DNA from 3 places in the Brachymonas moutaii (nom. illeg.) genome. Region 3 is predicted to be linked to each of the others. Evidence: predicted binding sites of a transcription regulator. Region 3 holds the regulator's gene; each other region holds the start of a gene.
The links. Region 3 encodes sigma-54, which starts transcription at its own class of promoters, with help from an activator protein. Its sites were predicted from a motif close to TGGCANGNAANCTGCTTT; they were not measured.

Region 1 (10,901 bases), on a different contig from region 3:
TCCGCGATGCCCTGCTGCGGCACTTTGGTCCCCGGCTGGCGGGGCGAACCATGGATGTGTTCATGGGGGAGGGTACTTACCCCCTGCATATCCGCAAGGTGATTTCGGGGCTGATACGGCAGCTCTGGTGAGGAGCCGGACAGGCCGCCTGGCGGGCCCGGTACGGGCTTGTCAGAGGGGGCAAAGGTGCGCCAGAATGGAACAGGTTGCAGGTGCCGTCGAGTGATGGATTCCTGCTGCGCTGTTCCATGTCCTGCCTGTCTACGGGGAGCTCCCATGCAGTCTGCCGAAGGTCCTCCTTTTTCCCAGTCCCCTGCTGCCTTGCGCGGTGCCGATGAAGCTGCTGCAGGGCAGGGGCGCAGCGGGGTGTGTGCATCGCTCTCGTGCGTGCCCTCCACCCTGCTGATTCCGCTTGCGGGGCGGGCGTTTGGGGATGCGCTCTATCCGGCGCTGGCGGTGGACGATGTCTATGCCCGTCGCACCCTGGAAGCACTGGGAGAGGATGGACAGCGCTGGCTGGAGGATCGTGCCAGTGTATGGGGCACTCTGGTGCGCACGCAGTATGTGCGTACACTGGCCCGTGCGTTTCTGGAGCGGCATCCTCAGGGGCATGTGCTGAATCTGGGGTGTGGCCTGAGCCAGTACTTTCAGTGGCTCGACAATGGCCGTGCGCGCATGACCGAGATCGACATGCCGGAGGTCATGGCGCTGCGGCAGCGTCTGCTGCCTCCGCTCAATGACCGCCACCGCATGGTGGCCAGGGATCTGTCCCAGCCGGGATGGTGGGAGGCCGCCGGGGTGGACGCGGGCGGGGAGGTACCCCTTTTCATTCTGCTCGAAGGCGTGAGCATGTATCTGGATCGTGCCCAGGTACGGGCACTGCTGCGCACGGTGGGGGAGCGGGCGCCGGGCGGATCGATGCTGGTGCTCGATGCCCTGTCGGAGGTGGCGCGCGGGCCGACCCAGTGGCATCGGTCGCTGCGGCACACCGGGGCATGCATCCGCTGGGGGCTGCATCGCCAGGAGGATCTGCAGACGCCGCATCAGCGCCTGAAGCTGGCAGGACAGTTCGACGTGATGGCAGGATACGACTGGAGCAGCGCACTGGGATGTGCGGGGTTCCGGTTCTGGACCGGGGTGCCGTTCTACGGGCTTTATGTGCTGGCCGTGGGCGGCGGGGAGCCTGCGCCGGTGGAGGCCGGCTGAGGGGCCCCTTCCCGAAGGAAGGGGTGTCGTCGGCAGGGGATCAGATTTCGGCGATCAGTTCGATCTCGACGCACGACCCCATGGGCAGCTGTGCCACGCCGAAGGCGCTGCGGGCATGGGCGCCCTTCTCGGCACCGAAGACCTTGCCGAGCAGTTCGCTGCAGCCGTTGGTCACAAGGTGCTGTTCGGTGAAGTCGGGAGCGGAGTTGACCAGGCTCACCACCTTGACGATGCGCCGGATGCGGTTGAGATCTCCCACGGCAGCATGCAGCGTTCCCAGCAGATCCACGGCAATGGCCTGCGCTGCCTGGGCACCAGTGGCGGTGTCCATGTCCTTGCCGAGCTGTCCGACCCAGACCTTGCCGTCACGCTTGGCGATGTGGCCGCTGAGGTAGACCTGGTTGCCACTTTGCACAAAGGGCACGTAGGCGGCGGCGGGCACGGCAACGGGGGGCAGGGCAATGCCCATCTGCTCGAGCTGGGCGTAGATATCGGACATGGATGATTCTCCTCGGGGATCGATGAAAAGACAGACGAAAGGGGGGGTGTGCAGAGCACACGCAGAACACACAGAGCACCACACCCTTCTGCATCCGCAGCAGGGAGGGCCCCTCGGCACGGCTGGAGAGTGGGCCTCTGGCGGTGTCGCTGGCCCTGCTGGAGCCACCGTGCAGACAGGCGCCACACAGGCGCCACACAGGCGCGCAGTGCAGCGGAATCATTGTAGGAGGATTGGCAGGAGCGGGTGGCGTGGACAGTGGCCATGGGGGCATCGTGCACTGCCCAGGGCCCATTCTTAAATCCGAGGGCCGTCGTCAGGGCGCGGGAACCGCAGGCGCGGCAGGGGCAGGCTGCGCCGGGTTGTCGACGGGTTCCACCGTGACGCCCACCTGCAGCGAGTGCGAGGCGCCCCCCGTGAGCACGCCGCGCAGAGGGGTGACATCGCCGAAGTCACGTCCTGTGGCCACCACGATGTAGTCGGCTCCTGGAGTGCCCCAGCCGAAGCGGTTGTTGGTGGGATCGAAGTCGCACCAGTAGCCGCGCGTGATGCCGCTGGCGGGCCGGAAGGGCAGGGCCTGGGCATCGTTGAGCGGGGTGGAGGAGAGCTGCAGGTCGACTTCGGCATCGGGCAGATAGACCGAAACCCAGGCATGGGAGGCATCGGCGCCGATGAGGCGGGGCTGACCGGGCGGCGGGGTGGTGAGCAGGTAGCCGCTGACGTACCGTGCGGGCAGGCCGAGGGAGCGCAGGCAGCCGATCATGATGTGCGCAAAGTCCTGGCAGACGCCCTGGCGCTGCGCGAGCGCGGTGCGTGCCGGGGTCTGCAGGTCGGTGCTGGCCGGGGCGTAGCGGCATTCCGTGTGGATGCGTTCGGTGAGGTCGATGCAGGCCTCGAACAGCCCGCGTCCGGGCGTGAAGCTGGGTTCGGCGTATTCGCTGAAGTCGCTGTGCCGGGGGACGTAGGGCGAGGGGTAGATGAATTCGGCCGCCACGTCGAACGGCTGTCCAGCCCGGTAGGCAAACCGCTCGCGGACCTGTTCCCAGGGGGCATAGCTGTAGCCGATGGCGGGCGTGACGGTCTCGATTTCGGTGCAGGCGGTGACCTGCAGCTGCTGGTGTGCAGCGGCCACGCTGAAGTAGCTGCGCTGGTTGCCGTACACATCCTGGGAGGTGGACAGGGAGGCTGGCTCGGGCGTGATCACCAGGCTGTGCGAGAGCACTTTCTGGTGCAGGGTGTCCACCGGACGCAGCCAGGCCATGTGCTGGGCCGACTGCACGGTCTGGCTGTAGAGGTAGGTGGTTTGGTGGGTGACGCGCAGATGCATGGCGGAGAGGGCGGAAATCGGAATCGGGAAGGAGGTCAGGCCAGGGGCAGCAGGGGCAGCGGTTCCGGGGGGATCAGGTGCCGATGCTCTGGCTGATGGCGTCTGCCGCCGGGTAGAAATACGTCTGCGAGACGGCGGTGTTGATGGCGTCGGCCACGATCTGGCATTGCTGCAGCAGGGCCTGCAGGCTCGTGCTGTCTGGCAGGGTGTCCGGAGTGAGCTCGGTGGCAGTGTCGGGGGTGGCGTGTTCCCATGCCGACAGGTCGGGCCAGATGGCCTGCAGCGCGGGCCAGTGCATGGCATCGTCCTGGAGGGCGGAGGGAGCCGGCGTGACCGGCGGCTCCTGTGCCGATGCGGGTGGCTGATGGGCCGTTCCCGAAGTCACGGGCAGGTGGTGCAGCAGGTCGCGCAGTTCGCCGAGTGTCCAGTGCAGGGAGCGCGGGTGGCGGGGATTGGCGATGAGGGGCCGCCAGGTCTCCAGCGTGGGGAGCACTTCGGTATGCAGTCGGGGCTGGGGCTGGCGGTTGTCGAACAGCGACAGCAGGGCGATGCTTGCCTGCGCGTCGTGGTGGACACCCTGTTCGAGCGCATGCTGCAGGGTGTTGGCCACGCAGGCCAGGCGCTCGACCATGCGCCCGAGCATCAGCATCTGCCAGCCGATGCCGCGCGGCAGGCGGTCGAACTGCACGCCGGTCACCGCTGCGAGGGCATGGCTGAGATCGACGAGCTGGCTCACCACATCCTGCGCGGCCGGCAGCGGAGGGAGGCTGCCGTCGGGGGCAGGGGCGGGCGATACGGTGTCGTGCAGGGTGTCGAAGCCGTGGCGCACTTCCTGCACCAGCTGCCAGTGCTGGTGCGAAAGGTAGCTGCGCAGCATGGAGGTGACGTTCTGCATGGGCAGGATCGTGCCGGCCAGCCCGGTGTGGTCCTGGCACAGCGAGGTGGTCAGGGCCGCTTCGAGGGCGGCGGCCGTGCCCTGGTGTGGCGCGTCGGGGGCGAGCAGTTCCTGGTCGAGGCTGACCCGCCAGAGCCAGTCGAGCAGCACGGGGCCGGGGGCATCCTGATGGCTGAGCCTGTCGAAGGCCATGATCGAGAGGCGGACGGTGTTTTCGCTGCGTTCGGTGTAGCGCCCGAGCCAGAACAGGTTCTCGGCCATGCGGCTGATGAGCAGTTCGGGTGCGTGGTGGCGTGCATGGGGGCGCGGGGTGGATGCCGAAGGGGCCGGAGCAGGGGCGGCGGCGGCAGGGGCCCGCGCAGGCAGGTCGGCAGCGCTGGCTGTGGACTCCGGCAGGATCCACACGTCCACGCTGCTGCCGCCACGCTGCATCGAGGCGATTTCGGTATCGCCCATGGCCAGTCGTGCCATGCCGCCTGGCAGGGCCATCCAGCCGTCGCCATCCCGGATGGCAAAGACCCTGAGCACGACGGGACGCGAGGTGAGTTGCGCGGCACCGCTCGCGCCATCCTGCCGCCAGCAGGCGGTTTCGGACAGCGGCATGTACTGCTGAAGGGTGTAGTCTCCTCCATGCTGGTGGATGCGCGATTCCATGTCCTGCAGCTGATCGGGGCGCAGATGGGCGCCCAGCTCCGAGGCAAAGCCGTGGTACAGGTCGCTGCCAGCATAGGTGGGCTTGATGGCCATCTGGGTCAGGCGCGGGAGGGCCTGTGGCAGCACGGCCTCTTCGCCGCACCACCAGGTTGCCAGTGCCGGCAGCTGCAGGGGGGCGCCCAGCAGGTGTTCGGCAATGGCCGGCAGAAAGCCCAGCACGGCCGGGGATTCCAGAAATCCGCTGCCGGGGCTGTTGGCCACCACCACGTTGCCTGCGCGCAGGACCTGCAGCAGCCCGGCCACACCGAGCGCCGATTCGGGGCGCAGCTCCAGCGGGTCCATCCAGTCGTCGTCCACGCGGCGCAGGAGCCCGTGCACGCGCACCAGCCCCTGGGTGGTTTTGAGGTAGAGCTTTTCCTGGTGAACGCGCAGGTCGCCGCCTTCGACCAGGGGAATGCCCAGAAAACGGGCCAGATAGGCCTGCTCGAACCATGTTTCGTTCATCTGCCCCGGGGTGAGCAGCACCAGCGTGGGCGTTTCGCCGGCGCCCACCAGCGGCTGACAGTGGGCACGCAGGCTCTTAAGCAGGGCCTGATAGGCATGGATCAGCTTGGGCACTCCGAGCTGCTCGAAGGTGTCCGGAAACTGCTGCCGCACGAGGTGGCGGTTTTCCAGCAGATAACCCAGCCCCGAAGGGGCCTGGGTGCGCTGGGTCATGAGGTGCCAGCCCCCCGCAGGACCCCGGACGAGATCGAAGGCCACCAGATGCAGGTAATGCCGCTGCGCGATGCCGTGCATGGCGCGGAGGTAGCCTGGATGGCCCTGCACCAGGGCCGAGGGCAGCAGACCGTCGCGCAGCAGCTCCTGTCGGCCGTAGATGTCCTGCAGAATGCGCTCCAGCAGCTCCGCGCGCTCCAGGATGCCGGCCGAGAGCGTGGCCCATTCGGCGGGGGGAATCAACAGGGGCAGGAGATCGACTTCCCACGGGCGCTGGGCGCCCTGGCTGTCGGAATAGACGTTGTAGCTGATGCCGTTGCCCAGCACCATGCGCCGCAGGCGCAGCAGCCGCTGGGTGAGATCGTCCGGCGTCTTGCGGGCCAGTGCATCGAAGAAGGTGCGCCAGTGCGGGGCCATGTCGGCGGGCGACAGGGGACCGGCGCTTTCAGGCACGGAACGGCCGAGCAGTTCGCTGTAGTGCCCGGCGGTGGACGGCACGTCGAGTCCCGGAAGCGTCCAGCCGGCATCACCTCCAGGTGCAACCGGTGCGGCGTCGAGAGAGGCTTGGGGTGCATTCATGGAGCTAGTCTAGCGACAGCCGGCCCTGCCTGCAGGCCGCATGGCACACAGCCTGTCGCATGCCCGACAAATACGCACGCTTTTTTATGTCGCAAGACCCTGCACGATGCGCCCATGCCACGGACAGGCAGAGGGCGCATGGCATGATGCGCATGCGTACTTTGGTACTTTCCATTTTCTATCGATGAGGTCCTTGGTGCATGGCTGGTGCACACATGTCTTTTCGCTCGCTGGGGTGGCCACAGGCTTGGCGCCGTTTTTCCGTCACTCCTGCCGCTCTGTGCTGGCTCGCGGGGGTGGCCGTGCAGCTGCAGCAGGCCAGGCTGTGGACGGGGGTGTCCTACGCAAGCAGTGCAGGCGCAGCCCTGCTGCTGGCGCTGCTCTGGCTGCGTCGCAGGCGTCTGCCCGCGCTATGGCTGTATCTGGCTCTGGCGGTGCTGGGGTGGAGTCTGACGGGTCTGCGTGCGGTGCAGGTGGCCTCGCAGGCACTGGACCGGGATCTGCAGGGACGCGATCTGGTCGTGGTGGGCCGTGTGGTGGGACTGCCTCAATGGGGGGAGGACGGCACGCGCCTTGCCTTGCAGGTGGAGTCTGCCCTGCAGGAGGGCACGGCAGTGCAGCTCCCGCCACGGCTGGCACTGGGCTGGTACCGTCTTCGCTCCTGGCGGGGGCGCGAGGTGCAACCCGAAGGTGCTGCCCCGGTATCCGAGGAACTCGCCTCAGCCCCTTCCGAGCCCTGCCGCATGTGCGTCATGCCGGGCGAGCAGTGGCGCATGACCGTGCGCCTCAAGCAGCCGCACGGCAACCGCAATCCCTGGGCCTTCGACAGCGAACTCTGGATGTGGGACCAGGGGCTGGGCGCCACGGGCTACGTGCGCGGCGGGCGCTCCGGCGCACCGGCTGAGCGGTTGGCCGATGCGCGTCCCCTTGATGCTGCCGCCTGGATCGACCGTGCCCGTGTCGCCGTCCGCACCCGCATCTACCAGGTCGTAGCACCCGGCGTCGTTCCCTGGGAGCAGGGCCGGGCTGCCGCCGCACCCCCGGCGGGAGGTGGTGCAGGGCGGGCGCGGGTGGCCGGGGTGCTGGCTGCGCTGGTCATGGGGGACCAGTCGGCCATCGATCGGGACGACTGGGACATCTTCCGCATCACCGGCGTGGCGCACCTCATGAGCATTTCCGGGCTCCACATCACCATGTTCGCCTGGCTGGCCTCGGGGCTGGTCGGCTGGGGCTGGCGCCGCACGGCGCGCTGGAAGTGGCCGCTGTGCCTGGCCATTCCGGCACCGCGCGCAGCTCTGTGGGGCGGAGTGCTGCTGGCATGGCTGTATGCGCTGTTCAGCGGCTGGGGGGTGCCGGCCCAGCGCACCGTGTGCATGCTGGTGGTCCTGGCAGTCCTGCGGTCCGGCGGGCGGCAATGGCCCTGGCCGGCCCTGTGGGCCGTGGCCGCTGCCGCCGTGGTGGCCTGGGACCCCTGGGCGCTTCTGCAGGCGGGGTTCTGGCTCAGCTTCGTGGCCGTCGGCATTCTGTTCGCAGCGGGGCAGGAGCAGACGGCGCCGGCAGATGGCTGGCGGGCCCGCATCATGCACACTCTGGCCGGATTCGGACGCGAGCAAATGCTGGTGCTGGCGGCCCTGACACCGCTGACGCTGATGATCTTCGGGCAGGTTTCGCTCGTGGGTACCCTGGCCAACCTGGTGGCCGTGCCCGTCGTAACCTTGCTCGTCACTCCGCTGGCCATGCTCGGGGCGCTGTGCTCGCCCCTGTGGCTGGCGGCAGCCTGGTGCGTGCAGCAGCTCATGGCGCTGCTGGGCTGGCTGGCATCGTGGCCGTGGGCGCAGTACCAGGCTGCACAGGCGCCCTGGTGGGCCGGTGTGCTGGGCGTGGCCGGAGGGGTGCTGCTGTGCATGCGCGGGCCCTGGCCCTTGCGATGGCCGGGAGCGCTGATGATGGTGCCCGTGCTGGCCTGGCAGGCCCCACGGCCGGATGCAGGGGAGTTCGAGGTCCTCATGACCGACATCGGGCAGGGCAGCGCGCTGGTGGTACGCACGGCACGGCACACCCTGCTCTACGACGCGGGCCCCCGCTATGGCGCGCACAGCAATGCGGGCGACCGCGTGCTGCTGCCGCTGTTCCGCGCGCTCGACGAGACCCCCGACGTGGCCGTGCTCAGCCATTCCGACACCGATCACATCGCGGGCATCGAGCCGCTGCTGCAGGCCTATCCGCACCTGCCCCTGCTCGGATCCATCGCCCCGGACCACCCCCTGCAGCAGCTGCGGGCCGTCGAACCCTGCAGCGTGGGTCAGGATTGGCAGTGGGAAGGGGTGGACTTCCGGTTCCTGCACCCGCTCGAAACCGACTATGTGCCCCAGGCCAAGACCAACGCCATGAGCTGCGTGCTGCGTGTGAGCAACGGACGCCGCACCGTGCTGCTCACCGGAGATGCCGAAGCGCCCCAGGAAGCCGCCATGCTGGCCCGCACGCCCCCTGAATGGCTGCGGGCCGATGTGCTCGTGGCGGGGCATCATGGCAGCAAAACGTCCAGCAGCCAGCCCTGGCTGCAGGCCGTGGCGCCGCACTGGACCCTCATCCAGCATGGCTACCGCAACACCTATCACCATCCCCATCCGCAGGTGCTGGCGCGCCTGCACAGCGTGGGCACCATCGTGGTGCAGACGGACCAATGTGGTGCGGGGTGGTGGAGTTCGGCCACCAATGCCATCCGCTGCGAGAGGGAAGTCCACCGGCACTACTGGCAGCACGAGGTGCCCACGCCTCCCTGAAACCCTGCAGATTCCTGCGCAGGGCCGCTGTACCGGCCTGTGTCCGCGCGAAAATGGAGCCGTCCCGTCCGGGGTCTCCTGTCTCTGGAGCAGAGCAAACGGTGTGGGCGCCCCCTGCATTTTCCTGTCGTGTGCATGTCTTTTCGGCATGGGCTCTGCAAGTCGGCATCAAACTTGCTGCACTGCCCACAAACAGGTGCGTGGGCAGTCTGGGGCGCCCGAGCCACACCCTCCGTCACGGACCTGCGGACAACTACAGGAGATTGGTTCATGCTCGCATTCGACGAAATGTATGCCTCGGTCCCATATGCGGATGCCCCGACCAGGCAGCAATACCAGCGCTACGCGCAATGGCTGTCCCATCAGCCCATGCAGACCATGCTCCACCGGCGGGAGGAAGCCGAGTTCATCTTCCGTCGCGTCGGCATCACCTTCGCCGTCTACGGCGACAAGGATGCCGATGGATCGGGCACCGAACGTCTCATCCCGTTCGATCTCATTCCCCGCATCATTCCCCATTCCGAGTGGGATCTGCTCGAACGCGGCCTGACGCAGCGTGTCACGGCGCTCAACCGCTTCCTGCACGACATCTACCATGACCAGGAAATCGTCCGTGCCGGCGTCGTGCCAGCCGAGCAGATCCTGCACAACTCGCAGTTCCGCAAGGAAATGGTCGGCGTCGATGTTCCCAACCAGGTCTATTCGCATATCAGCGGCATCGACATCGTGCGGGCTCCTGATGCCGCAGGGGTAGGGGAGTACTACGTCCTCGAAGACAACCTGCGCGTGCCCAGCGGCGTGAGCTACATGCTGGAAAACCGCAAGATGATGATGCGGCTCTTCCCCGAGCTCTTCCGCAGCTACCAGGTGGCCCCCGTGGCCCACTATGCCGACCTGCTGCTCGAAACCCTGCGGGCAAGCGCCCCCACCGGCGTGCCCGACCCGGTGGTGGTGGTCCTCACTCCCGGCATGTACAACAGCGCCTACTTCGAGCATGCCTTCCTGGCCCAGCAGATGGGGGTGGAGCTCGTCGAGGGGCAGGACCTTTTCGTCAAGGACGGCTTCCTCTACATGCGCACCACCCGGGGACCCGAGCGTGTCGATGTGATCTACCGCCGTGTGGATGACGACTTCCTCGATCCCAAGGTCTTCCGGCCCGACTCCGCACTCGGCTGTGCAGGCTTGCTCGACGTGTACCGCGCCGGCCGTGTCACCATCTGCAACGCAGTCGGCACCGGCATTGCGGACGACAAGTCCATCTACCCCTATGTGCCCCGCATGATCGAGTTCTACCTCGGTGAAAAGCCCATTCTGCACAACGTACCCACCTGGATGTGCCGCAAGCCCGACGACCTCGCCTACGTGCTCGCGCACCTGGAGGAGCTGGTCGTCAAGGAAGTGCACGGTGCCGGCGGCTACGGCATGCTCATCGGCCCCACGGCCAGCAAGGCCGAAATCGAGGAATTCCGGGCCGTGCTCAAGGCCCGTCCCGAGGGCTACATTGCGCAGCCTACCCTCAGCCTGTCGAGCTGTCCCACGCTGGTCGATGCGGGCGTGGCACCCCGCCACATCGATCTGCGCCCCTTCGTGCTCAGCGGCAAGACCGTGCAGATGGTGGCGGGTGGCCTCACCCGCGTGGCGCTCAAGGAAGGCTCGCTCGTCGTCAACTCGTCGCAGGGCGGGGGAACCAAGGACACCTGGGTGGTCTGAGCCGCGGGCGCTCCATCCCCTTTCAGGGAGCCCTGCGGATGCTGCCGAGCAGGGCTTTCCACCGGATGCCGGACGTGCCGTCTCCCATGGCGCGGACCGATACAGGCAGACAGACCATTACATCGCCACATATCATGCTTTCCCGTACTGCCGACCACCTTCTCTGGATGTCCCGCTACATCGAGCGGGCCGAAAACACCGCCCGCATGCTCGACGTCAACTACCAGACCAGCATGCTGCCCCAGTCCGCGCTGCAGGCCGAGCAGGGCTGGGCAGGCATGCTCTCGATCTGCGAGCTGCTCCCTGCCTATCGCGTCAAGTATGGCGACATCCAGCCGGACAAGGTCATCACTTTCATGGCGGCCGATGCCGACAACCCTTCCTCCATCATCGCCTGCATCCAGGCCTCGCGCGAGAATGCCCGGGCCGTGCGCGGCAGCCTCACCACCGAGGTGTGGGAGACCTACAACCAGATCTGGCTCGAAGCCCGGCGCCAGCTGCGCGAGGGCATCCTGCAGACCGATCCCAGCG
Region 2 (10,901 bases), on a different contig from region 3:
CTGTGGCCCTGGGCATCGGCCTGGGCGAGCATGGCGGGATCGACATTTCCCGGCTCGGGCAGGTGCAGAGCCAGATCCTCCAGATCGGGCGGATTGCCTTCCTGCAGGCGGGCCAGCCGCCCCGAGAGCGACTGCATGACCCACCCCAGGGCACGCGGGTTCTCGCGGCTGTGCACCAGCAGCTCCAGCAGCGCGGCCAGATCATGGCTCTGCTGGTAGCGCGCATGGAACGAGATGGTGCTGTCGCACAGAACCAGCAGGGCCTCGAAGCCGTCATCATCCTCCACGGCGCGGGTGGAAAAGGCCAGATCGAAGGCCTCGCACAGAAAGCCGGCCCGCTCGATGAAGCGGCCGATCGAGAGCAGCCGCCAGCCGTTGTCGCGCATCATGCGGTCGAGCTGGGCGCCGATGATGCCGGAGAGCCGCCGCATGAGGTCGCGCAGCAGCTCCTGCGCATCGGCCCACGAAGGCACAGGCTGGGCGGCCAGGGCACGGCTTTCGAGGGCAAAGGTTTCCTGCAGCGAGCGGATTTCGGCCCAGTGCTCCAGCGCAAGCCGGTCGCGCACCTGCGAGGCCGCATGCCGCAGCGACTGCAGGTTGAAGGCCAGCGAGCACAGTCCGTCCTGCCCGGCCATGCCGGTGATGAGGGCATGCACAAAGGCCTGTCGATCCTCCACCAGCCCGGGCGTGCCCGGTGGCACCAGCCCTTGTGCGCGGGCGAGCGCATCGAGCCAGCCCCGCAGCGGGTGCGAAGCCTGCTCCTCGCCGGTCAGGGTATTGAGAATGAGCTGGATGAGGCGGGCATTGTTCTCGATGCGCTCGGTGTAGCGCCCCATCCAGAACAGGTTGTCTGCCGCCCGACTGGTGACGTTGCGCACCGGCGCACCGCGCGCAGCCAGGGTCCGGACGACCGGGCGGGGCGCCATGCCCTGCATCTCCTGCTGCTGGCTGGAGAGCACCCACACATCCGCGCTGGAGCCGCCCCAGCGCATCGAGGACAGCTCCCCGCCCTCGCTGGCGAGCCGGGCCATGCCTCCGGGCAGTACCCGCCAGCTGTCCGCCCCGTTGGAGAGGGCAAACACGCGCACGATGGCAGGGCGCTCCAGCAGCTCGCCTGCCCCCGTCTGTGCCCCGGCAGCAGGGCGCCAGATCGGTACGCCCGAAGCGGGCAGATAGCGCTGCACGGTGCACTCATCGGCCTGGGCACGGATGCGGTTCACCCACTCCGCACGCTGGGCCGGAGTGAGCCAGCGCGTGAGTGCCGTGTCGAAGTGCTGGCGTGCCGGTGCGCCCGGATACGGCGCCGGATAGGTCGGCTTGATGACGCAGCCGTCGATGAGCCCCAGGGCCTGTTCGCGTGCGGCTGCCTCGCCGCACCACCAGGTCGGCAGGGCGGGCAGCGCCAGCTCCTCGCCGATGAGGCGGCGGGCCAGCGCGGGCAGGAAGCCGAGCAGCGCCCCGGACTCCAGAAACCCGGCCCCCGGCGCATTGGCCATGAGCACATGGCCGGCACGGAGCGCCTCCAGCAGACCGGGCACGCCCAGCTGCGAATCGGGGCGCAGCTCCAGAGGGTCGAGGAACTGGTCGTCCATGCGCTTGATGAGCACATCGACCCGTTCGAGGCCCTGCAGGGTCTTGAGGTAGAGCCTGCGGTCGCGCACCGTGAGGTCGCTGCCCTCCACGAGCGAGATGCCCAGATAGCGCGCCAGATAGGCATGCTCGAAATAGGTTTCGTTGTAGGGCCCGGGGGTGAGCAGGGCAATGTGCGCATTCTCGCCGGCAGGGCTCGCCTGCCGCAGGCTGGCCATGAGGCTGCGATAGGCCCCTGCAAGCCGCCGCACGTGCATGCCGTCGAAGGCCTGCGGGAACTGGTGCGAGACGGCGTGGCGATTCTCCAGCAGATACCCTAGCCCCGAGGGTGCCTGCAGCCGCTGGGAAACGATCCACCAGCCGCCCTCCGGCCCCCGAGCCAGATCGAAGGCGGCAATGTGCAGCCTCCGCCCGCCCACCGGCGTGACACCGTGCATGCAGGGCAGGTAGTCGGGGTGCCCCTGCACCAGCGCAGGCGGCAGCAGCCCCTCGCGCAGCAGATGCTGGGGGCCATAGACATCGGTCAGGATGTGTTCGAGCACCCGCACCTGCTGCAGCACGCCCTGGCGGATGTGGGCCCAATCGGCCGCGCCGATGAGCAGCGGAAACAGGTCGACGGCCCACGGGCGCTGCACATCGCCGTCACCGGCGTAGACGTTGTAGCTGACATCGTCCTCGCGGATCTGGCGGCGCAGCCCCTGCAGGCGTGCGTCGAGCGCGGCGGGATCGGGCCGCGTATGGCGCCAGAAGTCGCGCCACGCCGGCGCCAGATCCTCCTGCCGCAGGCCGGGCAGATCCAGCCGCCCCCCCTCGCAGCGCGCCTGCCCCAGCAGCTCGCTGAAGCGCAGCACGCTGCCGGGAGCGCAGACAGGGGGAGACGCCGGCACCAGGCCGGGCGGAGAGGAGGAAGAAAGCACGAAGGACACGTCCCGGATTGTCCGCTTCCGGCTCAGTATCTGGAAGCCGCAGGATGGCGGCGCAGATCCAGAGTGAACGGAAATTCACGGTCTGCCAGCATGGAATTGCTGGTGGGCAGCGCGTTGCGGGCCAGATCCAAGGTGCCTGGCGTATGGCCGAGCCGGAAAAAGCGCGCCAGCCGGCGGCTTTCCGCCTCGTAGGCGTTGACGGGCAGCGTCTCGTAGTTGCGTCCACCAGGATGGGCCACATGGTAGGAACAGCCGCCGAGCGAGCGCCCCATCCAGGTGTCGACCACATCGAAGGTCAGGGGCGCATGCACCCCAATGCTGGGGTGCAGGGCGGACGGCGGATTCCAGGCCTTGTAGCGCACCCCGGCCACCAGCACCCCGGCCTTGCCGGTGGGCTGCAGGGGCACCGGCACGCCGTTGCAGGTGATGGTGTGGCGGGCCGGGTTGAAGCCCCGCACCTCGACCTCCAGCCGTTCCAGCGAAGAATCCACATAGCGCACGGTGCCACCCCCGCCGCTTTCCTCGCCCATGACGTGCCAGGGCTCCAGCGCGCTGCGCAGGGTAAGCGTGACGCCGTCGGCCTCCATGTCCCCGATGTGGGGGAAACGGAACTCGAAATGCGGAGCGAACCACGCATCCTCGAACGCGAATCCAGCGGCACGCAGCTCGGACATGACATCGGCAAAGTCGGCCTGCACAAAGGTGGGCAGCATGAAGCGGTCGTGCAGCTCGGTGCCCCAGCGCGCCAGGGGAGCGCGGTAGGGCTCACGCCAGAACCGGGCAATGAGCGCACGCATCAGCAGCTGCTGCACCACGCTCATGCGGGCATGGGGCGGCATCTCGAAGGCACGCAGCTCCAGCAGCCCCAGCCGGCCGGTGCTGGAATCGGGCGAGTAGAGCTTGTCGATGCAGAACTCGCTGCGATGGGTGTTGCCCGTGACGTCGATCAGGATGTTGCGCAGGCTGCGGTCGACCAGCCAGGGCTGCATCTGTTCGCCGTACTTGGCCTGTGCCCCGTGGATTTCGGCCAGGGCGATTTCGAGCTCGTAGAGCTGGTCGTTGCGTGCTTCGTCCACCCGGGGAGCCTGACTGGTCGGGCCAATGAAGAGCCCGCTGAACAGATAGGAAAGACTGGGGTGGTTGTGCCAATAGGACAGCAGGCTGGCCAGCACGTCGGGCCGCCGCAGGAAGGGGCTCTCGTCGGGCGTGGCGCCGCCCATCACGAAGTGATTGCCACCGCCCGTGCCGGTATGCCGTCCGTCGGTCATGAACTTCTCGGCGGAGAGCCGGCAGTGGAAGGCCGCGTCGTACAGGAACTCGGTACGCGACACGATCTCGCGCCAGGTGCGGGCAGGCTGGATGTTGACCTCGATCACTCCGGGGTCGGGCGTGACCTGCAGCATGGTCAGACGGGGATCGCGGGGCGGCAGATAGCCTTCGAGCACCACGGCCACGTCGAGCGCCTCGGCGGTGCGCTCGATGGCGGCCACCAGGTCGAGATAATCCTCCAGCCGCACGACCGGGGGCATGAACACATACAGCGCCTGATAGCCCTTGGAGGGATCCTTGGGATCGACGATGCCCGTGGTACGCCGCGTGTCGCGTGCCTCCACGCACAGGGCGGTGCGCACGATCCACGGTGCCGATTCGTACAGCCGCGGCTTGCGCTCGCGCAGCTGCCCGCTGGCCATGCCGTCGTCATCCGCGTCCTCGTGCATGCCCACCATGCCGCCACCGGCGAGATTCTCGCTTTCGCGGCGGCGGTGTCTTGCAGCGGTCCCCTCCTTCTGGCAGGCGGCCGCGTCCCTGCCTGCGGCAGCGCGTGCCTGCGCGCCCGGGCGGTCCTGTGCGGGCTGGTCGGCACCGGTGCTGTCGAGCTCCTCGCGCGGCTCGAAGGGATCGACCGGCACGGGTACCGCGCGGTCATCGGCGGCCACCCAGGGCAGCCGGTCGAGCGGCAGACGCAGCCCCACCGGGGAGTCGCCCGGAAGCAGATAGAGCTGCCCTTCGCGCAGATGCCAGGGACTGGTGGCCCAGTGGGGGGCATGCTCGGCCGTCAGCTCGGCGTAGGTGCCCACTTCGGAGACTGCCTGCAGAGGCAGCACGTAGCCCACAGGCCGTGCGAGGCCCTGTCCGAACACGCGGCCCAGCCGGGCACGCTCCAGACTGTCGTCGAGCCGCGCATCCTGCGGCGTGACGTTGCTGGGCAGGCGCTGCTCGCGCCACAGGTGATACCAGGTGTCCTCCAGCGCCGGCATGACGTGGCTGTCGGTGATGCCCAGCTCCTCGGCCAGCTGGCGGATGAAGCGGTCGGCATCTTCCTGGGTGTAGTGCTGGGGCGTGCGCTCATCGGCCAGACGGGCCGGGTTGTGCCACACGGGCTCGCCGTCGGTGCGCCACAGGGCCGAGAGGGCCCACCGCGGCAGCTGCTCGCCCGGATACCACTTGCCCTGCCCACAGTGCAGGAAGCCCCCTTGGCCATACTGGTCGCGCAGACGGTGCAGCAGCTCGATGGCCCGTTCCCGCTTGCGCGGCCCGAGCGCCGTGGTGTTCCACTCGGGCGCGTCGCGGTCGTCGATGGACACGAACGTCGGCTCGCCCCCCATGGTGAGGCGTACATCCCCCTCCTGCAAGGAAGCATCCACTGCATCGCCCAGGGCGAGCACGCGCTCCCACTGCGCATCCGAATACGGCAGCGTGACGCGGGGGGTCTCCAGAATGCGGGACACCGACATCTCGTGGCTGAAGGTCACCTCGCAGGGATCGACCAGTCCCTCGATGGGCGCGGCCCCCCCGGGCTGGGGCGTGCAGGCCAGCGGAATGTGCCCTTCGCCCGCAAACAGTCCCGAGGTGGCATCGAGCCCCACCCAGCCGGCCCCCGGCAGGTAGACCTCGCACCAGGCGTGCAGGTCGGTGAAGTCATGGTCGGTGCCGCTGGGGCCGTCGAGCGACTTCACATCGGGCTTGAGCTGGATCAGGTAGCCGGACACGAAGCGCGCCGCCAGCCCCAGATGGCGCAGCAGCTGCACCAGCAGCCATGCCGAGTCGCGGCAGGACCCGCTGGCCTTGCCCAGGGTCTCCTCCGGCGTCTGCACGCCGGGCTCCATGCGGATGAGATAGCGCACATCCTGATGCACCCGCTGGTTGAGCGCCACCAGAAAGTCCACCGTCGGCGTGGCGCTGCGGTCCACGCCTGCCAGATACTTCTCCAGCAGCGGCGTGAGCGGGTCTGCCGCCAGATAGGGCGCCAGTTCCTGCTGCTCCAGCTCGCCATAGGCAAACGGAATCTGCTCGGCCTCGGGCTCCAGGAAGAAATCGAACGGATTGAACACCGCCATTTCCGCCACCAGATCCACCGTGACCTTGAACTCCTGCGTGGGCTCCGGGAACATCAGGCGCGCCTGGTAGTTGGCGAACGGATCCTGCTGCCAGTTGATGAAATGCTGGGCCGGCTCGACCTTGAGGCTGTAGGAAAGGATGCGACTGCGGCTGTGGGGGGCTGGCCGCAGGCGCACCACCTGCGGTCCGAGCTGCACCAGGCGGTCGTACCGGTAGTGGGTGACGTGGTGAAGTGCGGCGTGTATCGACATGGCTGTGCCCTGCTGGATCATCGGCCCGCGCTCCCGAACAGGGGAGACACGGTCCTGGAAATGGAAGTTCCGCTCATTCTCGTGCGAACGGAAGGCTTCCCTGCGAATCGTGCATCACGAAAGGGGCCTGTCTTCCTCATGGGCGCCGAGGCATGGAAGGCCGGCGCCATGAGGAAAACGGGGCCCTGTCTGGTCAGTCAAGCAATACACATGCCAGCTGCACCCCTGGAGCTGCAGCACGCGCCTCGCTGGCTTCCCCATTGCTCCATGCACGGCCATCGGCCCCCCCTGGGGGCCGATGCACCACTCAGGCTGCCGCGCCGGCAAGCCCCTGCGCGGCAGCCCAGGTCAGCACAAATCCCAGCTGCACCATCCCGGTGCGCGCCAGAACCCGGTTGTAGCCCTTGCCTGGCGCGTGGCGCACAACATCGGTCACCTGCCTGAGCGCAGGCACGAGCATCACCAGCGGCAGAGCCATCCAGGGCGAATTCGCTGCCGGCCCGATCAGCGGCAGAATCACAAACGGGAACAGCATCACCCCTGCATACAGGAGTCGGCTGGCCGGCAGACCCAGCCGCACCGCCAGCGTGCGCTTGCCCGCCCGCACATCGGTCGCACGGTCGCGGGTGTTGTTGACCAGCATGACTGCCGCCGCAAAGGCTCCCATCGCATGCCCCATCCACCAGACATGGGCTGTGGGCACGCCGGCCTGCAGCCAGAAGGTACCCCCCACTGCCGCCAGGCCAAAGAAGCACCAGACGAACACTTCCCCCCACGGTCCATAGGCAATCGGACGCGGCCCCGAGGTATAGGCCCAGCCACACACCAGTGCCAGCAACCCTGTCGCCACGATGGGCCAGCCCCCCACTCCTGCCAGCACGATGCCGAGCAGGAATGCGCCCCCCATCGCCAGAAATCCCGCACGCCTCACGGCGGCAGCTGGCAGCCAGCCACTGGCCACCGCCCGCGGAGGCCCCAGTCGATCGGGCTGGTCGGCCCCCTTCTCGTAGTCGCCCACATCGTTGAGCAGATTGGTGCCGATCTGGATGCACATGGCCGCCAGCAGCGTCACCAACGCCAGCAGTCCGTGCAGACGTCCTGTCTGCAGCCAGGCCAGCATGCACCCTGCCACTACCGGCGAAAGGGTCACGGTCAGGGTGTAGGGCCGGGCCGCCAGCCACCAGGCATGCGCGGCAGACGGCGCAGCCGAACCGGCAGGCGCGGGGGCCGGGAGAACATCGCCCCGCAGGGATTCATCGGAAGAAGCAGACATGGCGCCCCATTGTAGGGGAGGGCCGGAAGCGCCCAACCCTTCCATGGGCCGCAACGCCGCCCCTTTCAGCGCATGGCAAACAGCTCCTGATGGAAGCGCCCTGCCGGCAATCCCTGCGCCAGCAGATCGGTCCGCAGCGCCGTGCCGAATCCTGCCGGGCCGCAGAACCAGACACTGGCCGTGCGCCAGTCCGGCACGGCCGCACGCAGGCGTTCGCCCGTCAGGCGTCCATCACGCGCATCGACCAGCACATGCAGATGCACCCCTGCCGCAGCCGCATCGGCCTCCAGCAGCGCGAGCGCCTCGGGGTCGAGTTCCGTTGTGGTGTGGAACAGATCCACCTCGGGTGCATGGGCCCCCTGGGCCCGCTCCTGCGCCATTTCCTTGAGCCGCGCCACAAAGGGCGTGATGCCGATGCCCCCTCCCACCCAGATCTGGCGGGGAGCATCGTCATTGAAGGTGAAGCACCCATACGGCCCTTCCACCGTGGCCGGCATGCCGGGCTGCAGCGCCTGCGGCAGAGTGGCGGTGTAATCGCCCAGCGCCTTGGTGATGAACGTGATTTCCCGCGTGGCGGGATCCCAGTGCGACGCGATCGTGTACGGATGCGCCCCTTCCGCACGATGCGTGGTCACAAAGGCAAACTGCCCTGCTTCATGCCCCGGCCATCCGGAAGCAAGCCGCAGTGTGGTGCGCACCACGCGCAATGCAGGCAGGCGATGCACCTCCAGGATCTCGCCAGACACCTTGCGCCCGGCCCCCACGCGCCCCAGCAGCACCATCAGGGCAGCCACCACTCCGGCCGCGGTCAGCACGGCCATCAGCCATCCCACCGGCTGGGACCAGTAGGCATACTTGAGCAGCACCACCGTATGAAAGGCCAGCACCAGATAGGCCACGGCCAGCAAGCGGTGTGTCTTGGAAAACAGCCGGTAGGGGAACCACTTCACGAGCGCCAGAACCATCAGCACCACAGCCCCATAGAAGGCCCACTCTCCCATCGATTCGGCCAGATGGCGCTGCGTGTTGAGCCACTGCTCCAGCGTCACAACCGCCTGTGCCACCCCTTCTCCGCCGCCTCGGGGGCCACGGCGTGCGGGGCGCTCCAGCCAGCCCCAGCCCACCATCCACTTCGTCCCCTTGGACATCCACCAGTGCACCACCGACACCACCAGCGCCGTGATCCCCAGCCATTTGTGCAGGCGGTACATCTTGTCAAGCCCATTGAGCCGGGCCTCCAGCCACCGCTGACGGGTCGCCAGCACCATGCCCACGCTCATCACCGCCATGGCCACCACGCCGGTGAACTGGATAAAGACCTCCCTGAACGGGAAATACCTGAACGGCTGCACCCACAGCGTATCGGCCATGAACCACAATCCCGCAGGCACCAGCAGCACCAGCCACCACCCCATCTTGATATTCTTCATTCTGTCCTCGCAAAAAAGTTCCGGACTCCGTGGTCCTCACGCACAGATAGAGTGCATCCAGGCCCCGAAGTTCCCGTATCCATGTTCACCTTGCCGCATGCCTCTTAAGCTTCCCTGAACCGCCTGGCGCCGTCCACCTTGCCCAAAGCCGGGCGCCGGTGCCTCCATACACGCTGTCACACCTGCCGCTGAACTTTGCAGCCGCCATGTGATCTGCCCTTACACACTCATTTCCATCTTCCGACGAACATCCCATGACTGCCGCCCTCCCGATCCGTCCTTCCGCTGCCCCTGCGCGCGCCCTCCGCGGGCCCGCTGCCCTGCTGCTCACCGGTCTCACCCTGCTGACCTCTGCCTGCGTTGCGCCCCTGCCCTACGCCACGACCGACAGCGGTGTCTGGAGCGATGTCGGGGTCGTCCAGCCCGACCCGCTGCTCATTCCCTACGACCCGCCGCCGGTCCTGGTCGAAACCCCGCCCCCCATGCCTTTCATCGGCGCCATCTGGATCGGCGGCTACTGGACCTGGCAGAACCAGTGGGTCTGGGCGCGCGGCCGCTGGGCCAGTGCCCCGCGTCCGGGCTATACCTGGACGCATCCTTACTATGCCCATCGTGGCAATGGCGTCGTGTTCGTCAATGGTCACTGGACTGCGCCTGGCCACCGCTTCGTGCCACCCGGCCCCTCTACCCCCCTGCATGCGGTTCAGGCCCCCGTCAACGGACGTCCATGGGGAGCCACCGCCCCTCACGCCCCCACTGCGCCGGCTGTCACCCCCACGGGCTGGATGCATGCCACGCAGGGCCGGACAGCGCCCGCAGTTTCCCCGGCGGCCCAGCCCGGCACTCCTGCTCCAGCCGCTGTTCCACGTCCTGCCTGGATGTCACAGCGCCCGCGCACCTTGCCGAACTCTCCGGCCGCCGAGCAGCGTCGCATGGCTCCCCAGGCACAGCGTGTGGAACGTGCCCGCACGTTCCAGCGCGATCCCCACGCTATCCAGCAGCCACAGCAGCAGCGCCCCCACAACCGGCCCCAGGAGCATCGCGAATCTCACGATTCCCGGAGTGAACCCCACTTCTGATCCCCCCCTGCGCGCCTCCCTGCCGCCCCCTGCTGCAGACAGGGCGACAGACAGGCCGGGGGATTCGCAAACGGCACCCCAGGTGGTACAACGTGCGCATGGCATCTTCCGGAGCTTTCCCGATGCACCCCCTGCCGCCCCCCCTCTCCTCTCTTTCCATGCCCGCCCTGCCCCCCACCCTTCGGCGGGAGGGGCAGTCTGATTCTTCCTCTCAAGACCTCGCCTCGCGCCGCCACCTGCTGCTCCTGGCCGGGGGAGGCTGCGCAGCCCTCTTGCTCGCGGGCTGCGCCAGCCCTGCCCGCACAGCCCGTCGGCGCTCTTCCGGCACCTCTCCGGGCACGCTCCGGACCGACTACCCCTCCATCGCCCTGCTGCATCCGCTGCAGTTTTCCGGCGACCTGCGCGAAGCCGCCATTGCTCGGGCCATGCTCGCCATCAACACCCCCTACACCTACGGCGGCAATACGCTGGAAGGAGGCTTCGACTGCAGCGGCCTCGTGCAATACGTCTTCAGCGGCATTGCTCCCCGTGCCTTGCCTCGCAGCACCCTGCAGTGGGCCCAGTCGAGTCGCCCCCTTGCCGTGAACCAGCTGCAGCGGGGTGATCTGGTGTTTTTCGATACCTCCGGCAACCCCTTCTCGCACATGGGCATCTATATCGGCCGCCGCGAATTCATCCATGCCCCTTCTTCGGGAGGCATCGTGCGCACCGCCAGCCTCTACAGCCCCTACTTTGCCTCCCGCTTCAACGGTGCACGCACGGTATTCCGCGGGTGAGCCACCCGGCATGGCACCCGGTGCCATGCGCAAGTTTTGCCCATCCGCCTCTTGAATCCCCCTGGATCGCCCTTATCATTAGCACTCGCCAGGGTAGAGTGCTAAAGCCATCCACGCATGTGTGCCGGGATCGCCAGCCGCCTCTGCCGGCCGATGCTTTCCCCGTCCTGCACGGACGCGTTTCCGTGCAGGCAGGGAACATCCCCTGTTTCAACTGTTTGTCTCATCACGACTTAC
Region 3 (9,112 bases):
CCGGGGCGCTTCACCTCCTGACAATGAATGCAACGTCGATGAACCTTCAACCCTATAACAGCCGACTTGAGAAGTTCTTTAACGAAGTCGCCGTCATCCAGCACTATCAGCGACTCTCCGCGAACGTTGCGAAGCAGATGATCGCGAGCTTGCAGGCTCGCGACCGAGACTTGGCTGGCCTAGCCTCGGAGGCTCGCAAGTTGCTTGGCAGCAGCCACGAACTGTTCTTTTTTCAGAATCCATACACGGGACACATCTTCCCCCCTACTCGCACGCAAGGCTGACGCCTAAAGAGACGGTCAGGCTCGTCTACCTTCACAAGAACAAGCAGTACCAATGGCTGCTCGTCGAGGCCTACGAGCTGTTTGAGGACTTCGTGGTGTCACTCTATGAGCTCGTCAGAGGGGACCACACGCACTTTCGCCTGAGCAAGGATGCTGACGCGGTGATGCCCCCGTCCGAGCTCAAAAAGAAAGTGCCTCTGATCATCGACATGCTTCGGAAAAAGCTACCTGAGCTCGCGAAGGTTGAAGTCGAAAACCAGATCAGCATCAATCTCCGGCTTCACACCCGCATGGCTGAGAAGTTTCGGCACGTCATCGTTCACAAGAACGGAAAGACTGACAATTCAGAAACGATGATCGAGGACGTTCTCAAGTGGGCCAATTTGGCGGGCGATAAGGCCCGGGAGCCCGCGGCCAGGGCCCAGATCGCCAGCTATGTCGGTGGCGGCGACGTGGCCGGCGTGATCGTTTTGGTCGAACAGCCAATCTTCCAAGCTGGCGGGCTCTCCATGGACATCAACAGGCACGAGAATCTGGTAAATGCGCTGATGGCCCACGCCCTTGTCATGTCGCAAAGCCTGGTCAACTATCTTGACAAGGCGAGCCCAAGGTGAAGCGCAGCATGCGAGGTCTGGCGCGTGTTCGACACGTAGCCGCGCACGTCGCCATCTCCATCGCCGTGCCAGCGGCGGGCGACTAGGGCGTGTTCACATTAGCCAGATGAATGCGCATGCGAGTTGCAGAAAGGCATTGAAGCGTGTGGCGAATTTGTCGTAGCGAGTTGCCAGTTGGCGGAGTTGCTTGAAACGTTCCCCTACCCCAGCACCTTGCGCAGATGGGCTGGGGGGATGCGCAGGGCTTCGCGGTATTTGGCTACGGTGCGGCGGGCGCACTGGACGCCGCGTTCCTGGAGGAGTTCGCAGAGGCGGTTGTCGCTGAGGGGCTTGGCGGGGGGTTCGTCGGCGATGAGTTTCCCGATCATGGCGCGCACGGCGGTGCTGCTGGTGGTGCTGCCGTCTTCGCTGGCGAGGCCCGAGGCGAAAAAGTACTTGAGCTCGAAGGTGCCCCAGGGGGTGCTCATGTATTTGGCGCTGGTGACGCGGCTGACGGTGGATTCGTGCAGGCCGAGTTCGTCGGCGATTTCGCGCAGGACGAGGGGTTCCATGGCCAGCACGCCCTGCTCGAAGAAGCGGTGCTGGCGCTCGACGATGGCGGTGCTCACGCGCAGGATGGTGTCGAAGCGCTGCTGGATGCTCTTGACCATCCAGCGGGCTTCCTGCAGGCGCTGCTGCAGGGCCTGGATGCCTTCGCCCTTGTGGTGGCGCAGGGCGCTGGCGTACATCTCCTGCACGCGCACGCGGGGCATGACGGCGGGGTTGAGCTGCACGCTCCAGGGGCGGCTGGCGGCGTCGCGGCCCTGGTTGGCGCGCACGAGCACGTCGGGGATGACGATGTTGCGCTCGGTCTGGGCAAAGGCGCGGCCGGGCTTGGGTTCGAGGGTGGCGATGAGCTGCATGGCGCTGCGCAGGTGCGCGGCCGAATAGGGCAGCAGCTTGCCGAGGCCGCGCACGTCGCGCCGGGCGAGGTAGTCGAGCGGCTGGCGGCAGACGTCGAGGGCGACTTCGCGCGCGAGCAGGCGGGGGGTGTCGGCGTCGGGGATGTCGAGGGCACGCAGCTGGAGCTGCAGGCATTCGGCCAGGTCGCGCGCGCCGACGCCGACGGGGTCGAGCGACTGAAGCAGGCGCAGGGCCATGGTGAGGTGGTGGAGGAGTTCGGCGTGCTCCTCGGCGTCGCGTTCGGGGTCGCCGGTGGGGTTGCGCTCCTGCAGGCTCTGGGCGAGTTCGCCGAGGGTGTCTTCGAGGTAGCCGTCGTCGTCGAGGGATTCGATGAGGAAGTACAGCGCGGCCTGTTCGCTGGTGTCGAGGCGCAGGGCCAGGGCCTGTCGGTGCAGGCAGTCCTGCAGGCTTTCGTGGCAGCCGGCGCGCTCGATGGCGGAGGGCTCGTCCTCGTCGTCGTCATGGCTGCTGCCGGCGCTGCTCACGCGCAGACTGTCCCAGTCGTCGTCGCCGTCGCTGCTGCTGGAGAGGACTTCGTCGTCGCCCGAGGTGGCGGGGCTGTCGTCGCGGGTGGAGCCGGCGCTCCAGTCGTCGGTCTGGGCGTTGGCGAGGTCGGTGTGGTCGGGGGCGTCGCTGGAGAGGACTTCGCTGGTGTCGGGGGCGTCGGCGCCTTCGGGGTCGTCGTAGCCGCCTTCGGCTGTGGCGCCCATGCCGTCGTCACTGCCTGCCTCTGCGCTGGGGCCGGTGGTGGCATCGACATCGCCGGATGCGTGGCCAGCAGCGTCGGGCTCCGACTCGGAGGCTGCCGCGTCCTCGGCGCTGGTGTCCTGCTCCAGGAAGGGGTTGTCGGCCAGCATCTGGTCGATCTCCTGCTGCATGTCGAGCGTGGAGATCTGCAGCAGGCGGATGGACTGCTGGAGTTGCGGCGTGAGGGAGAGGTTCTGCGCGGTGCGCAGCTGCAGTCCTGCTTTCATGGCACGGAGGGCGGCTTCGGAAGGTACAGCGGGAAGCGGCTCATGGACGGAGTCCGCTCACATGCGGAAGTGTTCGCCGAGGTAGACACGGCGCACTTCGGCGTTGGAGACGATCTGCTCGGGCGTGCCCGAGGCGAGCACGGCCCCTTCGCTGATGATGTAGGCGTGGTCGCAGATGCCCAGGGTTTCGCGCACGTTGTGGTCGGTGATGAGCACGCCGATGCCGCGCGCCTTGAGGAAGGCGATGATCTTCTGGATTTCGATGACGGCGATGGGGTCGATGCCGGCGAAGGGCTCGTCGAGCAGGATGAAGCGCGGCTGGCTGGCAAGGGCACGGGCGATTTCGACCCGGCGGCGCTCGCCCCCGGAGAGTGCGAGCGCGGGGGTGTCGCGCAGGTGGGTGATGTGCAGGTCGGCGAGCAGGGCATCGAGCTGGGTGTCGATGGTGGCGCGGTCGAGCGGCTTGCCGTGGGCATCGACCTGGAGCTCCAGCACGGCGCGGATGTTGTCCTCGACGTTGAGCTTGCGGAAGATGGAGGCTTCCTGCGGCAGGTAGCTCAGGCCCATGCGTGAGCGGCGGTGGATGGGCAGGTCCTCGACGGGCTGGCCGTCGATGGAGATGGCGCCGCCGTCGGCCCGGATGAGGCCGACGATCATGTAGAAGGAGGTGGTCTTGCCGGCTCCGTTGGGCCCGAGCAGGCCCACGACTTCGCCCTTGCGCACGCTCAGGGACACGTCCTTGACGACGCGGCGGCGGCCGTAGGCCTTCTGGAGGTGGCGCACGCACAGTTCGCTGCCGTCGGCAGGCGGACGGCCCTGGCTGCCGCCCTCGCAGCGGAGGTCGGCGGCCGGAGCAGATACGGGAGCGGCATCGCTCATGGGCGGCCTCCGATGGTGGCGCTGGAGCGCAGGGTGGTGACGGGAGCCGACGCGGCGCGCGCCCCCTTGCTGGCGGCCCGGGTGGCGGGCATGGGCAGCGCGGATTTGCCGCCGCTCTGCCCCACGGGGTTGATGACGGCGCGCACCCGGCCGGCCGGCACGGCCCCTGCGGCAGCGCCCCCGGCGCCAGTGGAGGGGCCGCCGGCCACGTTGTAGACCTCGGTGAGGTCGTTGTAGACGATGGTGTCGCCACGGACTTCGTCGGCGAGCTGGGTGCCCACGAGGCGGCGCATGCGGGCGTTGCCGGTGAGGCGCGCGATCTGGGTTCTGTCGTCCCGCTCGATGCGGTTGGCCTCGCCCTCGATGTACTCGTTGAGTCCCTCGCGCTTCTGGCGCATGAAGGCCTGGTGGCCCGCGCTGCCTTCGGCGTACATGAACTGGTTGCCCTGCGGATCCTGGCGCACCTCGACCTTGTCGGCACGCAGCACGATGGTGCCCTTGGTGGCCACGACCCGCCCGGTGAAGGTGGTGATCTTGTGCGCATCGTCGTAGCGCATGGCGTCGGCCTCGATGTTGAGGGGCTTGGCGCGGTCGGCCAGCTCGGCGTGGGCGGTCTGCACCAGACCCAGGCAGGCGACAGCCAGCGCGAGGGCCGGCAAGGCGGAGGACAACGGTTTCATGTTCGGCACGATTCTTGCTCGTTGGACGTATGGTCCATTGTAGCGATGCCGGATGCCTCCCGCGCGGCTCGGGCCGAAGAGCCGTTCAGATGCGTCGGCGGGGCATGTAGTCCTGCACCAGGAGCGCCACCACCCCGGCCACCACGCCCCAGAAGGCCGAACCCACGCCAGCCACCTCCACCCCGCTGAGGGTGACGAGAAAGGTGATGACGGCCACATCGCGGTGGCGCGCCACGTCGAGCGCAGTCACGAGACTGCTGGCAATGGTCGAGAGCAGCGCAAGCCCTGCAATGGCGGCAATGAACTCGTGCGGAAAGGCCATGAGCAGGCCCGTGACCACGGTGCCGAAGAGGCCGATGAGCAGCATCCACAGCCCCCACACCACGGCGGCGACGTAGCGGCGATCGGGGTCGGGATGGGCTTCATCGCCCATGCAGATGGAGGCGGTGATGGCGCTGAAATTGATGGCATAGCACCCCAGCGGCGCCAGGGCAAGCCCCACCATGCCGGTGACGGTGACGAGCACGGACGTGGGCAGCTCGTACCCGGCGGCACGAAAGGCTGCCACACCCGGCAGGTTCTGCGATGCCATGGTGACGACGAACAGCGGCAGCGCCAGGCTGGTGATGGCTGCCATGGAAAAGACCGGCGCCGTGAAGACCGGATGCGCCCAGTCGGCATGCAGGTCGTGCAGCGAGAGGTGCCCGCCGAGCGCGACGAGCATCACCCCGACGGCCAGCGTCCACACCACCGCATAGCGCGGGCTCAGGCGCTTGCCGAGCAGGTAGGCCAGCAGCATGCCGATGACGAGCACCGGGGCCGACCCCGCTGCCGCGAATGCCTGCATGGAAAACCGCGCCAGCACCCCGGCGAGCAGGGCCGCCGCCACCGACAGGGGAATGCGGTTCATGACCCGCTCGAACCAGCCCGTGAACCCGCAGACGGTGATGAGCGCGGAGCTGACCATGAAGGCCCCCACCGCTTCCGGCATGGTGAACTGCCCCGAGGCGGCCGCCGTGGCGAGCACCACGGCCCCCGGGGTGGACCAGGCGATCATGACCGGCTTGCGCAGCCACAGCGAGGGCAGGATGCTGCAGACGGCACACCCGAGGCAGACGGCCCAGATCCAGGAGGTGATTTCGGCGGGAGTGGCGCCAAAGCCCTGCGCCGCCCGGAAGATGATGGCCACCGAACTGGTGAAACCCACCAGGGTGGCCACGAAACCTGCGACAAACGCCGTCAGGGAGAAGTCGCGCACGAACTGCAGTGGCGACAGACGTTGGGTCCAGTGCATGACGGACGTCCTGCAAAAAGCAAAGTCCCGATTGTGGCAGGAAAGTCGACATCGCTCAGGCACCCCGCACGCCCGGTGTTCTGCGCAGCGGCGCCGGGCCGGGGGAGTGCCGGAGGTGCAGTGCCAGCTCCCCTGCGGCAGGGGACCAGACGCCAGCCCGGGGCGGCGAGCCGGGCTGGCGTCCAGGGCCAGTGGCTCAGCCGATGGTCATGAGGCTGGCGTTGCCCCCTGCGGCGGCGGTGTTGATGCTCAGGCTGGTCTCGGCGACGAGGCGCACGGGGTCCCACGAGGCTCCGTCTGCCACCTCGCCCGAGGACAGCCCGTACACCGGCACCAGTGCCCCGGCGCGTCCGGCCACCTCCTGCTGCACCTGCAGGAGCACGTCGGCATCGCCCTCGAAGAGCACGGCGGCCACCGGCTCCGCGTGCGTGCCGAGGCTGGCCTGCGGTCCGGCCACCACGGCAGCCTCCTGCACCTCGACCGGCAGACCGGCCTGCCAGGCGCACAGCTCGGAGGCGAGGGCCTCGTCACGCACCTGCCACAGCACCCGGTTGCCCGCAGCCAGCGCGGCCATGAGCTGCATCTGCGCCCCGGCCAGCGTGGCCGGCATGCACCACACGGTGCCGCGCGGGTGGAGCTGGTAGCGGTTGCTTTCCCCTGTCGGCCCAGGCAGGCGCCAGGGCGCGGCGAGGAGCGGCGTGGCCGTCATGTGGGCCAGATGCTCGGGGTCCTGCGCATGAATGCCGTGCAGCCCGAACCAGCCCTGCCAGGCATCCCACACCGCGCGCGCCTGGCGCAGCGGCGAGAGGGCGGCCTGTTCCTCGGGGGTGAGGCCATGGGCCTCCCGGGCCGGGGCAATGGCTGTGGAAGCCTCGGCCGGCGTCAGGCCTGCCAACAGGTTCTGTCCCAGCGGGCGCTGCGCCAGCAGGCGCGAGAGATACAGCGGGCCGCCTGCCTTGGGCCCGGTGCCCGACAGTCCCTCGCCCCCGAAGGGCTGCACCCCCACCACGGCGCCGATCACGTTGCGGTTCACGTACAGGTTGCCTGCATGCACGGCCTGCGTGACCTGCGCCACGGTTTCGTCGATGCGGGTATGCACCCCGAAAGTGAGCCCGTAGCCGGTGGCATTGATGGCGTCGATGAGTGCAGGCAGCTCCTCGCGCCGGTAGCGCAGCACATGCAGCACGGGGCCGAAGACCTCGCGGCGGAGCTGGCCGAGGCTGCCGATCTCGATGAGCGTGGGCGGCACGAAATGGCCCTGCCCTGCCCCTTCGGACACGGGAGTCTGAAGCACGCGGCAGCCTTCTTCGCGCAGCCGGGCAATGTGCGCCTCGATGACTTCGCGGGCCGGGGCGTCGATGACGGGGCCGACATCGGTGTGCAGGTGGTCGGGCCGATCGACCCGCAGGGTCTGCATGGCCCCTTCGAGCATGTGCTGGATGCGGTCGGCGGCTTCTTCCTGCAGGCACAGCACGCGCAGCGCCGAGCACCGCTGTCCGGCCGAATCGAAGGCGGAGGCGAGCACGTCGGCCACCACCTGCTCGGCCAGCGCGGAGGAATCCACCACCATGGCGTTCTGCCCGCCTGTTTCGGCAATCAGCGCCACGGGCCGGCCATGCCGGTTGACCCGCTGTGCGAGCGTCGCCTGCAGGATGCGGGCCACCTCGGTCGAGCCGGTGAACAGCACGCCCTGCACGCGGGCATCGGCCACCAGTGCGGCGCCCACCGTCTCGCCCCGTCCCGGCAGCAGCTGGATGGCCCCGGCTGGCACCCCGGCCTCGCGCAGGATGCGCACGGCGGCGGCGGCAATGAGCGGCGTCTGCTCGGCCGGCTTGGCCAGCACGGCATTGCCTGCCGCAAGCGCGGCCGCCACCTGCCCCGTGAAGATGGCCAGCGGAAAATTCCAGGGGCTGATGCACAGCACCGTGCCCAGGGGGCGGTGGGTGTCGTTGGCAAAGCCTTCGCGCACCTGCGCCGCGTAGTAGCGCAAGAAGTCCACCGCCTCACGCACCTCGGACACCGCATTGGGCAGCGACTTGCCCGCCTCCCGCACGATCAGCCCCATGAGCTGCTGCATGCGTGATTCGAGCAGATCCGCCGCGCGGCACAGGCACTGGGCCCGCTCGGCGGGTGCCGTGGCCTGCCAGATCGGCTCGGTCGCTGCGGCGGCGGCCAGGGCGGCGTCGATGTCGGCCGCGTCGGCCTCCACCACCTGCCCCACCACGTCGCGGTGGTCAGCCGGATTGCACACCGGCTGCAGGCGCTCGGCCGGCCAGACCGTTTCGGCACGCCCATCGCCAATGAGCGGAGCGGCCTGCCACACCTGCACCACGCTGTGCAGCAGCCCGGCCGTGAGCGAAGCCAGACGCTGCTCGTTGGCCAGATCCAGGCCCTGCGCCAGCAGGCGTTCATCACCGAACAGGGCGCGCGGCAGCGGAATGCGCGGGTGCGGCGTGCCCAGCGGCACCCCCTCCCGCTCGGCCACGGCCCGGGTCTCCTCCACGGGATCGACGGTGAGCGACTCGACCGGCACCGCCGGATCGCCGATGCGGTTCACGAACGACGTGTTGGCCCCGTTTTCCAGCAGGCGCCGCACCAGATAGGCCAGCAGCGTCTCGTGCGAGCCCACCGGCGCATACACCCGGCAGGGACGCTGGTACTTGCCGGCCGTGATCTCCTCGTACAGCGGCTCGCCCATGCCGTGCAGGCACTGGAACTCGAACTGCCCGCGGTAGTAGTTGTTGCCTGCGAAGTGGTAGATGCTCGCCGCCGTCTGCGCGTTGTGCGTGGCGAACTGCGGATAGATCGCATCCGGCGCCGACAGCAGCTTGCGCGCGCAGGCCAGATAGGACACATCGCTGTGCACCTTGCGCGTATAGACCGGGTAGCCCTCCATCCCGTCGATCTGCGCGCGCTTGACCTCGCTGTCCCAGTACGCCCCCTTGACCAGCCGCACCATCAGGCGGTGGCGGCTGCGGCGTGCCAGATCGATGAGCCAGGCAATCACATGCGGGCAGCGTTTCTGGTAGGCCTGCACCACAAAGCCGATGCCGTTCCAGCCCGCCAGCTCGGGCGCAAAGCACAGCGCCTCCAGAATGTCGAGCGACAGCTCCAGCCGATCGGTCTCCTCGGCGTCGATGTTCACCCCGATGTCGTACTGGCGCGCCAGCACCAGCAGCCCCTTGAGCCGGGGCAGCAGCTCGGTCATCACCAGCTCCTGCTGCGCACGGCTGTAGCGCGGATGCAGCGCCGAGAGCTTGATCGAGATGCCCGGCCCCTCGTAGATGCCCCGGCCATTGCTCGCCTGCCCGATCGCCTGAATCGCCTGCTCATAGAGCCGCACATAGGCATCGGCATCTTCCATGGTCGCGGCCGCCTCGCCCAGCATGTCGTAGCTGTAGCGGAAGCCCTTGGCCTCGAACTTGCGGCTGTTGGCCAGCGCCTC

Region 1: the regulator sigma-54 is predicted to act here: its motif matches at 8,805-8,822, upstream of ACP2WS_RS04530 (circularly permuted type 2 ATP-grasp protein).
Region 2: the regulator sigma-54 is predicted to act here: its motif matches at 6,305-6,322, upstream of ACP2WS_RS07345 (transglutaminase family protein).

Annotation. Positions count from the first base shown of each region.
Region 1 is NZ_JBNGEN010000002.1:181,340-192,240, reverse strand. It holds gene ACP2WS_RS04560 (geranylgeranyl reductase family protein) at 1-131, shown strand, start outside; gene ACP2WS_RS04555 (class I SAM-dependent methyltransferase) at 277-1,206, shown strand; gene ACP2WS_RS04550 (RidA family protein) at 1,247-1,705, opposite strand; gene ACP2WS_RS04545 (transglutaminase family protein) at 2,022-3,032, opposite strand; gene ACP2WS_RS04540 (circularly permuted type 2 ATP-grasp protein) at 3,106-5,877, opposite strand; gene ACP2WS_RS04535 (DNA internalization-related competence protein ComEC/Rec2) at 6,093-8,660, shown strand; gene ACP2WS_RS04530 (circularly permuted type 2 ATP-grasp protein) at 8,931-10,370, shown strand; gene ACP2WS_RS04525 (alpha-E domain-containing protein) at 10,505-10,901, shown strand, end outside.
Region 2 is NZ_JBNGEN010000005.1:69,305-80,205, reverse strand. It holds gene ACP2WS_RS07350 (circularly permuted type 2 ATP-grasp protein) at 1-2,516, opposite strand, end outside; gene ACP2WS_RS07345 (transglutaminase family protein) at 2,540-6,106, opposite strand; gene menA (1,4-dihydroxy-2-naphthoate octaprenyltransferase) at 6,414-7,379, opposite strand; gene ACP2WS_RS07335 (ferredoxin reductase family protein) at 7,445-8,809, opposite strand; gene ACP2WS_RS07330 (hypothetical protein) at 9,064-9,888, shown strand; gene ACP2WS_RS07325 (C40 family peptidase) at 10,047-10,664, shown strand.
Region 3 is NZ_JBNGEN010000007.1:71,833-80,944, reverse strand. It holds gene ACP2WS_RS09020 (hypothetical protein) at 39-284, shown strand; gene ACP2WS_RS09015 (hypothetical protein) at 377-898, shown strand; gene rpoN (RNA polymerase factor sigma-54) at 1,099-2,814, opposite strand; gene lptB (LPS export ABC transporter ATP-binding protein) at 2,872-3,693, opposite strand; gene lptA (lipopolysaccharide transport periplasmic protein LptA) at 3,690-4,373, opposite strand; gene ACP2WS_RS08995 (benzoate/H(+) symporter BenE family transporter) at 4,459-5,667, opposite strand; gene putA (trifunctional transcriptional regulator/proline dehydrogenase/L-glutamate gamma-semialdehyde dehydrogenase) at 5,864-9,112, opposite strand, start outside.